Aliidongia dinghuensis: one gene and its partner. The protein of the gene in region 1 interacts with the protein of each later gene in a pairwise test. Links are inferred from orthologs where the notes say so. Each region holds a gene or a part of one and is shown on either strand. Other genes may lie near its edges. The genes, in order: IEY58_RS21235 and mrdA.

Region 1 (6,121 bases):
GAGATCGGCGCGCCGCTCGCGGTCCATCAGGTGGAATACCACCCCTTCCTGTCTCAGCAGCCGATGCTGGCCTATCTGCGCAGCCACGGCATCGCGCTCACGGCCTATGCGCCGTTAGCGCAGGGCCGGGCCGCCGCCGACGAGACCCTCGCCGCCATCGGCCGCAAGCACGGCGCGACCGGAGCGCAGGTCGCGATCGCCTGGCTGCTGGATCAGCCGAACGTCCTGGCCATTCCCAAGGCCGCCCGGAAGGAAAGCCAGCAGGCCAATCTGGAGGCGCTGACGATCCGGCTCGACGACGAGGACCGCCGTTCGATCGCGGCCCTGCCGAAGGATCAGCGCCTCGTCCGCCCGCCCTTCGCGCCGGACTGGGACGCCGCCTCAGCCTGAAGATACCGTGGTCTGCAGTGACATTGCGCGCCGATGGACGACGATGACCGCCCGGCTCCGCCAGGGCGGTGTCGAAGACCATCCCAGAATCCTGGAGGCAGGTGATGCCTGGGTACATCCACCTCCCCGTTCCCACCCGCGAAATGCGCGATCTCGCACGGGTTTGGAATGACGGCCTCGACGGCAAGGCCAACGGCTCCCGGTCGATCGGTGCGGAATCCTTTCTGGGGGTTTGAGACCAACAGCGAGAGCGCCCTTGCCGAAGGTAGAAAGCGGGCTCAGACTATAGCCACAAGTTGCGGAAGACGGGGCGCCGCCGCCTCAGGGGAAGCGGCGGGCGGCGTCTTTCCGCCGGCCACGGCAGCGGCTTCGAACATCCCCCTAAGGGAGGCATCGATGAAACGCGACCGCGCCCGGTTCCGCCTGTTCGTGCCTTTGCTGGCGCTCGGCCTTCTGGCCAGCGCCGAGAGCGGTGCCCAGTCCAGCGCCACCCCCACCTATCAGGCGGTAGACCTGGGCGCCCTGCCCGGCCAGGCCTACAGCATCGCGGCCGGGATCAATGACTGGGGCGAGGTGATCGGCTCGGCCTTCTCCGACCGCGAGGACATGTCCGATCTGTCCCATGCGGTGCTGTTTACCCACGGTAAGGTCGTCGATCTCGGCGTTCCGCCGGGCCAGAACTTCACCAACGGCTATGCGATCAACGATGCCGGCCTCGGCATCGGCATCACCGGCGTGTCTCAGCCGGGGCTCGACCCGATGCCCTTCGCAGCGCTGTTCGCGCGCGGCCAGACGCAGCTCATCAGCGCGCCCGGCGGCAGCGTCGCCTTCGGCCTCGCCATCAATCAGCGCGGCCAGGGCGCCGGCTATGGCATCATCAGCGGCCAGACCCACGCCCTGCTTTACCAAGGCGGGGCCGCCACCGACCTGGGCCTGCTGCCGAACGGCAGCTACAGCATCGCCTATGCCTTGAACGACCTCGGCATTGCGGCCGGAACGGCCGATGTGGGCAGCGGCATCAACCACGCGGCCGTGTTCGCCCACGGCACGATCCTCGATCTCGCCCCCACGGCAACCACGGAAAGCAGCAATGCCGAAGGGATCAACGACCGAGGCCAGGTCGTCGGACAGGTGATCGGCGCAACATACCACGCCTTTCTCTACAGCGACGGCACGATGACCGATCTGACGCCACCCGGCGCCAGCTACAGCGACGCTGCGGCGATCAACAACCGCGGCCAGATCGCCGGCAGCGCCTATTTTCCGGCGGTCGGCCATGGTCGGGGCGTGCTCTGGACGGCGGGGCAGGTGGTGCAACTGCCGCCGTTGCCGGGTTACGCCGACAGCGCGGCAGCGGCGATCAACGAGCGCGGCCAGATCGCCGGCTATTCCACCAACCCGGACGGCGGCTGGCGGGCGACGCTCTGGACACCCCGGAACTTGGGGACACCGCAGAACCTGGTTTTCTCGCTGCAATAGGGGGATGCGAGGCCGCCGCCCGAAGACGGCGGCCTCTCGATCGCGTCAGTCGAGATCGCTCACATTGCCCTCGACGCCCTTCAAGCGCGAGGCGAGCGAGGCTTCGAGGAACATGTCGATATCGCCGTTCAGCACCGCCCCCGAATTGCCAGTCTCGGCCCCGGTGCGCAGGTCCTTCACCATCTGGTAGGGCTGCAGCACGTAGGAGCGGATCTGGTGGCCCCAGCCGATGTCGGTCTTGGTGGCGTTCAAGGCATCGGTCGCGGCCTCGCGCTTCTGCAGCTCGGCCTCGTAGAGGCGCGCCCGCAGCATGTCCCAGGCGATCGCCCGGTTGCGGTGCTGCGAGCGGTCCTGCTGGCATGACACCACGATCCCGGTCGGGATATGGGTGATGCGGATCGCCGAGTCGGTCTTGTTGACGTGCTGGCCGCCGGCGCCCGAAGCCCGGAACGTGTCGATGCGGCAGTCCTTTTCCTGGATGTCGATCTCGATCTTGTCGTCGATCACCGGATAGACCCAGGCCGATGCAAAGCTGGTCTGGCGCCGCGCCTGGCTGTCGAACGGCGAGATGCGCACGAGCCGGTGCACGCCGCTCTCGGTCTTGAGCCAGCCATAGGCGTTGGTGCCCATGATCTTGAGCGTCGCGGACTTGAGACCCGCCTCTTCGCCCGGGCTCTCTTCCAGCCAGTCGGTCTTGTAGCCGTGGTCCTCGGCCCAGCGCGTGTACATGCGCACCAGCATCAGGGCCCAGTCCTGGGCCTCGGTCCCGCCGGCACCGGCATGGATCTCGAGATAGCAGTCGTTGGCGTCGGCGTCGCCCGACAAGAGGCTTTCGAGCTCGCGCTTCGCGACCTCGGCCTTCAAGGCCGCAAGCTTGGCCTCGGCCTCGGCGACCAGTTCCGCCTCGCCCTCGGCCTCGGCAAGCTCGATCATCTCGAGCGTATCCGCGAGCTCGGCCTCGATCTTGCGATAGCCATTAACAGCAGTGTCGAGCCGGTTGCGCTCGCGCATCACCTCCTGCGCGGCGGCGGCGTCGTTCCACAGGTTCGGGTCTTCGGCCCGGGCGTTCAGTTCATCGAGGCGACGGAGAGATTTCTCCCAGTCAAAGATGCCTCCTCAGCAGGGCCAACGACGAGCGGATCTCGTCGGCCACCGCTTGAATTTCCGCACGCATGCGTCACTCCATCGGTCAAGAACGGCGCCCGGACCGGATCGCCCGGGCGCGAAGCAGGGTTTCTAATACAGACCGCCCGTCCCCGTCGACGGTGCCGTGGTCGGCGGCGGCGGCAGGGGCGAGGCCGAGGTCGGCCCGGGCGGCGGCGGGACCGCGCCCATACCAGGCGGCACGGCGCCTGTGATCGCCGTCGGCTGCTGCGGCTGGCCGGCCTGCAGCACGGCCTGGTCCTCGTCGGCCGGCGCGTTGCTCTGCTGAGCATCGCCGATCGAGCCCACGTCGATGCCGCTGCCGTCGACGACCTGATCGTTCGGCGTTGGCTCGGTCCCGGGTTTGAACGCCTCCCAGATCATGTTGCGCTCGCCGCCCTCGGCGAGCTTGCCGGTCGCCGCATTGACGCGCACCAGGCGCACGCCCGGCGGGATGCGGAAATCGACCGGCGGCTTGTCCTTCAAGGCATCGGTCATGAATTCGGTGAAGAGCGGTGCCGCAGTGCGCGCACCCTGCTCCAGCCGGCCCAAGGTGCGCGGCGTATCGAAGCCGACATAGACCGCAACCACCAGGTCGGGCGTGTAGCCGACGAACCAGGTGTCGAACATGTCGTTCGTGGTACCGGTCTTGCCGGCGAGCGGCATCTTGAGATAGCTGCCGACGGAATTGGCCGCCGTGCCGCGCTGGATGACGCCCTGCATGATGTTGACCATCTGGTAGGCCGTCGCCGGGTCCAGCACCTGCTCGCGCTCGTCCGGCAGGGTCGGCACTTCACCGTCCGGCGCCCAGTCGTAGTCGCCACAGCGCGGGCATTCCCGCGTATCGTGCTTGAACACGAGCTTGCCCTCGCGGTCCTCGACCCGGTCGATCAGCGACGGCGTGATGCGCTTGCCGCCATTGTCGATCATGGCGTAGGCGGTCGCGAGCTTGAGCGGCGTCGTCTGGCCGGCGCCCAGCACCTGGGAATAGAGCAGCGGCATCTTGTCCATGAGCCCGAGCCGCTCGACATAGGGCGCGATCTTGTCGATGCCGATCGTCGTCGCCATGCGCACGGTCATGAGGTTCAGGGACTTCTCGATCGCGACGCGCAGCGGCTGCGGGCCCGGCGCCTCGCCGCCCTCGAAATTATGCGGCCGCCACAAGGGCAGGCCCGGCCCCTGCTCCATCTCGATCGGGTCGTCGAGGATGAGCGTCGAGGGCGTCATGCCATTGTCGAGCGCGGCCAGATAGGCGAACGGCTTGAAGGTCGAGCCGATCTGCCGATAGGCCTGGGTCGCCCGGTTGAACTGGCTCGTCTCGTAGGACCAGCCGCCGTCCATGGCGAGCACGCGGCCGGTGTGGGGATCGAGCGCCACCATGGCACCCGACACGTTCGGGATCTGGCGGAGCGCCCAATGGGCGATCGTCGGCGGGCTGGCGGGCACCGCAGTGGGCGTTGCAACTGGCGGCGACGGTTCGGCAACCGGCTTCGCGCCCTTGCCCTTGGCGACGGGCTTGGCCGTGGTGGGCTTGGCTGGGACCGGCGGCTCGCTCATCACCGCCTCGACCAGCACGACGTCGCCGCGCTTCACCACCTGCTCGGCGGTCTTGGGCGTCACACCCACACGCTGATCCTCGAGCGTCGGCCGGGCCCATTCCATCTCCTTCATCGGGATGGTGCCGGTCGAACCGTCGGCAAAGCCGATCTCGGCGGCGTCGGGCTTGACCTCGCGCACGAGCGCCAGCTTCCAGGGCACCGAACCGCCCGGCACCGGCACGGCCGCCAGCGCCTGGTTCCAGCCCTTGGCGTCGGGATTGATGTCGAGATGGGTGACGGGGCCGCGCCAGCCGTGGCGCCGGTCATAGGTCACGAGCCCGTCCCGGAGCGCCTTGTCGGCATAGGTCTGCAGGATCGGATCGAGGCTGGTACGGACCGACAGGCCGGACTTGTAGACCTTGTCCTCGCCGAAGCGCTGGATGAGCTCGCGCCGCACCTCTTCGGTGAAATAGGGAGCGGAGAAGACCTGGGTCTCGTCACGCTTGCGGAGCACGATCGGCTCGGCCTCGGCCGCCTTCGCCTCGGCCTCGGTGATGGCGCCGATCTTCCACATGCCGTCGATGACGTAGTCGCGCCGCGCCTTGGCCGCGTCGTAGTGGCGCGCCGGATCATAGTTGGTCGGGCCCTTGACCGCGCCGGCAAGGAACGCCGCCTCGGAGACGGTGAGCTCGTCGACCGACTTGTTGAAATAGACGAGCGCACCGGTCGCGATGCCGTAGGCGCCGCGGCCGAAATTGATCTCGTTCATGTAGAGCTCGAGGATGCGCTCCTTCGAGAGCGCCTGCTCCATGCGCACCGCGAGGATCGCTTCCTTGATCTTGCGGACGTAGCTGTACTGGTCGCCCAGCAGCATGTTCTTCGCGACCTGCTGCGTGATGGTGGAGGCGCCGATCTGGCGGCGCCCCTGCCCGGCATGCATCAGGTTCTGGATCGCCGCGCGCACCATGGCCGCCGGATTGACGCCGCCGTGGCTGAAGAACTCCCGGTCCTCCGCCGCCAGCATCGCCTGGACCACGCGCGGCGGGATGGCCGAGATCGGCACGAACACACGGCGCTCCGTCGCATATTCCGCGAGCAGCCGGCCATCGCCGGCATGGACGCGCGTCGTGATCGGCGGCTGGTAGTCGGCGAGCTGCTGGAAGTCGGGCAGGTCGGCGGCGTAGTGCTGATAGACGACGAATCCAGCCCCGGCGCCAAGCGCCAGGAGCAGAAACAGCGTGAACAGCAGCGATTGAACATAGCGCATGCGCGGCAACGAGCTCATCGGACAAGAGCGGGCGCCGAACCAACCGGCGGCCGGCGGGTCAAAAGACCCCTTCCCGGCTCGTCCGGTATGGCGCTTTGCGACCGGCCTTGCCAAGCGTATTTACGTCGCGGCTGCCCCGTAGGTTCCGGCAGAGTGAAGCGCTGCAGTCGCCACGATTTCGCCAAATTCTCGGCAGTTGGCCAATCATCAGGGCCAACGCTTTAAGGGTTGTCGATCCGGTCGGCGCTCTTTATTGTCGGTTTTGCGAAAATCCCTGGGGGAGCCGAATCGACGAGATCGAAAC
Region 2 (5,905 bases), on another replicon or contig:
TATATCGATCCACCGCAACCGCTTGAGGATCTCGAAGCGGCGGCACAAGGACCGGCACGCCGGGGATATGATGTCCATCACATCGTGGAACAGGCGTCAGGACGCAGCGGCGAAATTCCGACACAATTGATCGCTTCCGGGGAGAATCTTGTCAGCATTCCCACATTGAAGCATTGGGAACTCAATTCTTGGTACCAGACGCCAGATCCAGCGTTTGTCGATACGGAAGGCAATTTAATGACGCCTCGGGAATATCTTCAGGGAAAAGGCTATGATGAACGCAGAAGAGTTGGGCTGATGGGCCTACGAACCGTGGGGGTCTTAAAATGAAACTCGACAAGATGACAGTCGATGAACTCGTCTCACTTTTTGCTTCACTGGGCGAGAGACAGTATCCTTTGACACTGAACGATGAAGTAAAGTCGGCGAACCATCTTATCAGACAGCAAAATGAGATCAGCAAGGAACTCCGGCGACGAGGTATCGCGGCACGCCTGGAACTGACCAAGCTATTCAATCACCCAAACATCCAGGTTCGGATGAACGCTGCCAAATGGAGCATAGGGATCGCTCGCGAGCCTGCTCTGAACGTCCTTCGACAGATCACCAAGGAGGATTTCGGCGCGTTCAGATTGTCTGCCGGCATGACCGTCGCTCTTGTCGAGGACGGCACCATCAACCCGACCTGACGCCTGCCATTTTTTCGGTGCACGCCCTTTCGGCATGACCGCCCGAGGCAGGAAATCAAATAAAATCAGTGAAGTGTGTTAGGGGATGATGAGACTCCCCAATTCGATTCCCAACCCGGAAATCGCAACTCATTGATAACATTGAAAAATCATGGGAATGGTGCCCAGGGGCGGAATCGAACCACCGACACTGCGATTTTCAGTCGCATGCTCTACCAACTGAGCTACCTGGGCTCCGGGGCAACCGAAGGAGCGCTTCTATAGGAAATATCCGCGCGGCTGTCCAGCACGGCTTTGCATGCGGGGGATGCGCGGAAAAGGCTTGGCACTAGCTCTCCGACTCGCCACGCCGGTTGATGCGCACGTCGCGGTGGATATAGACGCTGATGACGAGGCCGAAGCCGAACATGAGCGTCAGCATCGCCGTGCCGCCGTAGGAGATGAGCGGCAGCGGCACGCCCACCACGGGGATGAGGCCCATCACCATCGCCGTGTTGATGAAGACATAGAGGAAGAAGTTGAGCGTGATGCCCAACGCCAGCATGCGGCCGAAATGGTTGCGGCTCCTGAGCCCAATCGCGCAGCCATAGGCCACAACCAGCGCGTAGAGTGCCAGGAGCACGCAGCCGCCGGCCATGCCAAATTCCTCGGCGAACATGGTGAAGATGAAGTCGGTATGCTTCTCGGGCAGGAAATTGAGGTGGCTCTGCGTGCCCTGCAGGTAGCCCTTGCCCCACATGCCGCCGGAGCCGAGCGCGATCTTGGACTGGGTGATGTGATAGCCGGCCCCCAGGCTGTCGTTCTCCGGATTGAGGAAAGTGAGGATGCGCTTCTTCTGATAGTCGCGCATGAAGCCGAAGGCGATCGGCACCAGGCCCGCGCCGGCCGCGATCGCGATCGCGAATTTCCAGAGCCGGACGCCGGCCAGGAAGAAGATGCCGCCGGTCGACATGACCAGCATCATCGCCGTGCCCAGGTCGGGCTGCTTCATCACCAGCGCCGCCGGCACCAGCAGCAGCAGGAGCGGATAGAGAAGATGCAGCGGCCGCCCGACCTCCTCGACCGTGCGCGTGTTGAAATACCGCGCCAGCACCATGACGAGGCCGATCTTCATCAGCTCCGACGGCTGCAGCGACAGGGGGCCGAGCTCGATCCAGCGCTGGGCGCCGAGACCCGTGCGCCCATGCAGGTCGACCGCGACCAGCAGCACGAGCCCGACCACATAGATCGGATAGGCGGCCTTGAGCCAGAAACGGATGTCGACGATCGCCACGCCCAGGAGCAACGCCAGCGAAATGGCGTAGCGGATCATCGACTTCGACGCCCAGGGGTCGAAGCTGGCGTTCGCCGCCGAATAGAGCACCATGAAGCCGATGCCGGCGATGGCGCTCAGCAGGAAGATCAGGCCCCAGTTGATGCTGCGCAGCTTCTCGGCGAAGTCCGGCGTATGGCCGCGCTCGGCGCCGAAGCTCATGGTGTCTTGTCCGGGGTCGAGGCGGCACCCGCGTCCGCCACGATCAGCGGGTCGGGCGGCACGCGCCGCGACGGGTCGCGCCGCTGGCACTCGCGCAGCACGTCGCGCGCGATGGGGGCCGCATATTTGCCGCCGGCGATGCCGTGCTCGATGAACACGGCGCAGGCATAACGCGGGTTGCCGACCGGCGCGAAAGCGATGAACAGCGCATGCTCGCGGTCCTTCCACGGCAGCTGCTCGCCCTTCTTGATGCCGCGCTCGCGCTCGGCGGCGGTGATCTGGCGGAATTGCGAGGTGCCGGACTTGCCGCCCATCTCCATGCCCGGATCGGTAATGCGCGCGCCATAGGCGGTGCCGCCAAGCTCGTTCGTGACGGCGTTCATGCCGGAGAGCACGGCATTGATATGGGCGGGGTTGAAGCCCAGCGACGGATAGTCCTTGGCGCCGAAGTCGGGATCGAACGGCTTGCCCGCCTCCATGATGCCGGGCTGGCGCTCCAGATGCGGCACCAGCGCCCGGTTCGAGATGATGCGCGACAGCATGGTCACGAGCTGCAGCGGCGTCACCGCGATATAGCCCTGGCCGATGCCGATCGACGGCGTGTCGCCGTCGACCCAGCGCACGCCGAATTTCTTGAGCTTCCAGGCGCGCGTCGGGATGTTGCCCGGCCGCTCGTTCGGGATGTCGATGCCGGTGAGCTCGCCCATGCCGAGCCGGTGCGCCATGGCGGCGACCCGGTCGACGCCGACCCGCATGGCGACCTCGTAGAAATAGACGTCGCAGGAATTCTTCAAGCCGCCGTGCAGGTCGAGCGTGCCGTGCCCGCCGTGGCGCCAGCAGTGGTATTCATGGTCGCCGAGCGTGAAGACGCCTGGGCAATTCACCCGGAAGTCGGGCGTGATGACGCCGGAGTCGAGCGCCGCCATGGCGACGACCGGTTTGAAGGTCGAGCCCGGCGGGTTCACGCCCTGGGTCGCCTTGTTGTAGAGCGGCGTATGCGGGTCGGTGTTGAGCGCGTTCCAGACCGACGCCTTGAGGCCGTGCGTGAAGCTGTTCGCGTCATAGGACGGCGAGGAGGCCATGGTCAGGATCTCGCCCGTCACCACGTCCATCACGATACAGGTCGCCGCCTCCTCCGACCGCAGGCGCCGCATGGTGAAGTCCTGCAGCGCCATGTCGAGCGTAGTTGCGACCTCCTGGCCCGGCTGACCGTCGTCACGGCTGATCTCGCGCACGACGCGGCCGAACGCATTGACCTCGATCTGGCTGGTGCCGGCGGTGCCGCGCAGCTCCAGATCCATCGATTTCTCAATGCCCGACTTGCCGATGCGGAAGTCCGGCAGCTCCATCAGCGGATCGCCGGTCAGTTCCTTCTCCGAGACCGGCGCCACGTAACCGGTAATATGGCTCGTCCGGTCGGCGAACGGATAGTAGCGGTTGCGCCCGACCTCGATCTGCACGCCGGGCAGTTCCGGGACATTGACCTCGATGCGGGCGACCTCCTCCCACGAGAGATTCTCGCGCACGACGATCGGCACGAAGGAGTGCTTGCTCTTGATCTCGCGCAGCACCCGATGGCGCTCGTTGTCGCCGAGCGGGATGAGGGTGCCGATCGCGTTCAACGTACTGTCGATGTCGCCCGCCTGCTCGGCGACGAGGACGACCCGGTAGCTCTGCTGGTTGACCGCGAGCGGCACGCCGAACCGGTCGAGGATGCGCCCGCGCTGCGGCGCCAGCAGCCGGAGATTGATCCGGTTCTCCTCGGCCAGCACCTTGTATTTGTCGGCCTGCAGCACCTGCAGGTAATACATGCGGGCGGTGAGCGCCCCCACGAGGCCCAGCTGAATGCCGCCCAGCATCAGCGTGCGGCGGGTCAGGACCTTGTAACGGCTCTTGTCCTGGGCGAGCGGGCGCGGCTTCACGACGACATCACCCGCTGCACGCGCGAGAAGACCCAGGACAGCATCGGATAGAACGCCGCGGTCAGCACCGCCTGGAACGCGAAGCTGCGCGGATCGGGCAGGTGCCCGCTATAGAGCGCGCCCATGCCCCAGCGCAGCAGGGTGACGGCGACGGTCGCCAGCACGAAGCCCCACCACAGGATCGGGAAGTTCTTGCCGACGAAGAATTTGCGCTGGGTCAGCACGATCGCGCGCACGGTCAGAAGCGCGAACGGCGTCACCCCCGGCGGCCCGAAGGTCAAGAGATCGATCAGCAACCCGACCAGGAACACCACCAGGTAAGGCAGATGGTCCGGTCGATAGATCGTCCAGTAATAGATCGACATCAGTACGTAGTCGGGCGTCACCTGGGCATAGCCCGGAATGTCGACGGGTATCACGGACAGGATGGCGAGCACCAGCGTGAAGGCGGTCGGCACCAGCCTCTGGCCGATGCCGTCGACCGTCTCGACCGGCTTGGCCTTCATGGCGTGGGACCGGCCTCGCCCTTCCCCGCATCGCCCTTCGGCCGCTTCGGCGCCTTTGGCTGCGGCACCGCGTCGGGCGGCAGCACGCCCGACAGGCCGAAATCGACGATACGCAGATATTCGACGCGGCTCAGATCCGCGAACGGCTCGACCCGGATGTTGCCGCCCTCGACGGCGGCGACCGTGCCGATCGGCATGCCCGGCGGGAACACGCCCCCATCGCCCGACGTCACCACCCGGTCGCCGACATTGATCTTGGCGTGAGCGCCCAGATAGGCCAATTGCGGCCGGTCGGTATTGTCGCCGGCCAGGATCGCATGCTCGTCGCTGCCGCCGACGACGACCGGGATCCGCGAGTTCAGGTCCGTGATCATCAGCACGCGGGCCGCGCGCTCGCCGACCTCGGTGACACGGCCGATGAGGCCGGTGCCGCCCGCGGCCGCCTGGCCCTTGGCAACGCTGTCGAGCGTGCCGCGGTTGACCAGCAGGTTGCGCGAGAACGCGCCGCCCGAGGTGCCGATGACGCGGGCGGTGATGAACCAGGTGGAGCCGTCCGGCTGATAATTGAGCAGGCTGCGCAGACCCGCGTTCTCATTGTCGAGCCGGTGAGCCACTTGCTGCCACTGCAGCAGCGCCGCGTTCTCGGCACGCAGGCGCTCGTTCTCGCGATAGAGCTCGGCCAGGGCATGGAAATGCGCCACCGTATCGCTCACGGCGGTGACGGGCTGGGTCATCGCCTCCAGCACCGGCGCCATGACGTCGTTGACCTGCGTCCGGATCCGCTCGATCAACGCCTGGTCGGCGCGCCCGACGATCATGATCGCAACCGAAAGCAGCACAAGTGCCGAATAGGCGAAACGCTGCGCCGCCGATTTCAGCGGTCCGACAATCTGCGAAACAGGTGCCGAGCGCGATTTCACGAACGTTCCCCACGACGGATGGAGGACCTCGACACAACCATCAAATGTGCCGCCCCCGCCTCGTTGATTGTCGTCATATCACACGAAAGGGCAAACAATCGATTACGGAAATCAGAGTTCAGACCATCCGAGGTCGCAAATGCTTCAAATTTGACCGATAGATGACACAAATCGTTTCGAATGCGACTCATGGCTTGGCAAACCCGACGCCGGACGGTGACCCGATCAATACATGCTGATGAGGACGTTCCGGAGCGCCTTGTCTTCGAGCGCGCGGCCCGTCCCCATGGCGACGCAGGTCAAGGGATCGTCGGCGATCGAGACCGGCAGGCCGGTCGCATGGCGCAGGATGTAGTCGAGATTGGCCAGGAGCGCGCCGCCGCCGGTCAAGACG

The links.
Region 2: the proteins of IEY58_RS21235 (region 1) and mrdA interact in binary tests that used the Escherichia coli proteins (3 or more experiments, as listed by UniProt). The link is inferred for Aliidongia dinghuensis from one-to-one orthologs.

The regions. Positions count from the first base shown.
Region 1 is NZ_BMJQ01000011.1:208,684-214,804, reverse strand. The notes cover bases 2,906-6,121. They hold IEY58_RS21235 (penicillin-binding protein 1A), read right to left. Parts: upstream 5,818-6,121; coding sequence 3,106-5,817; downstream 2,906-3,105. Outside these bases: IEY58_RS21250 (aldo/keto reductase), read left to right, coding at 1-390; IEY58_RS21245 (hypothetical protein), read left to right, coding at 787-1,869. UniProt on the Escherichia coli protein: Cell wall formation. Synthesis of cross-linked peptidoglycan from the lipid intermediates.
Region 2 is NZ_BMJQ01000001.1:364,093-369,997, reverse strand. The notes cover bases 1,623-4,622. They hold mrdA (penicillin-binding protein 2), read right to left. Parts: upstream 4,086-4,622; coding sequence 2,160-4,085; downstream 1,623-2,159. Other genes in these bases: mreC (rod shape-determining protein MreC), read right to left, coding at 4,588-4,622; mreD (rod shape-determining protein MreD), read right to left, coding at 4,082-4,591; rodA (rod shape-determining protein RodA), read right to left, coding at 1,623-2,163. Also shown: IEY58_RS01810 (hypothetical protein), read left to right, coding at 1-330; IEY58_RS01805 (DUF2019 domain-containing protein), read left to right, coding at 327-689; more of rodA, read right to left, coding at 1,018-1,622; more of mreC, read right to left, coding at 4,623-5,511; IEY58_RS01775 (rod shape-determining protein), read right to left, coding at 5,737-5,905. UniProt on the Escherichia coli protein: Catalyzes cross-linking of the peptidoglycan cell wall. Responsible for the determination of the rod shape of the cell. Is probably required for lateral peptidoglycan synthesis and maintenance of the correct diameter during lateral and centripetal growth.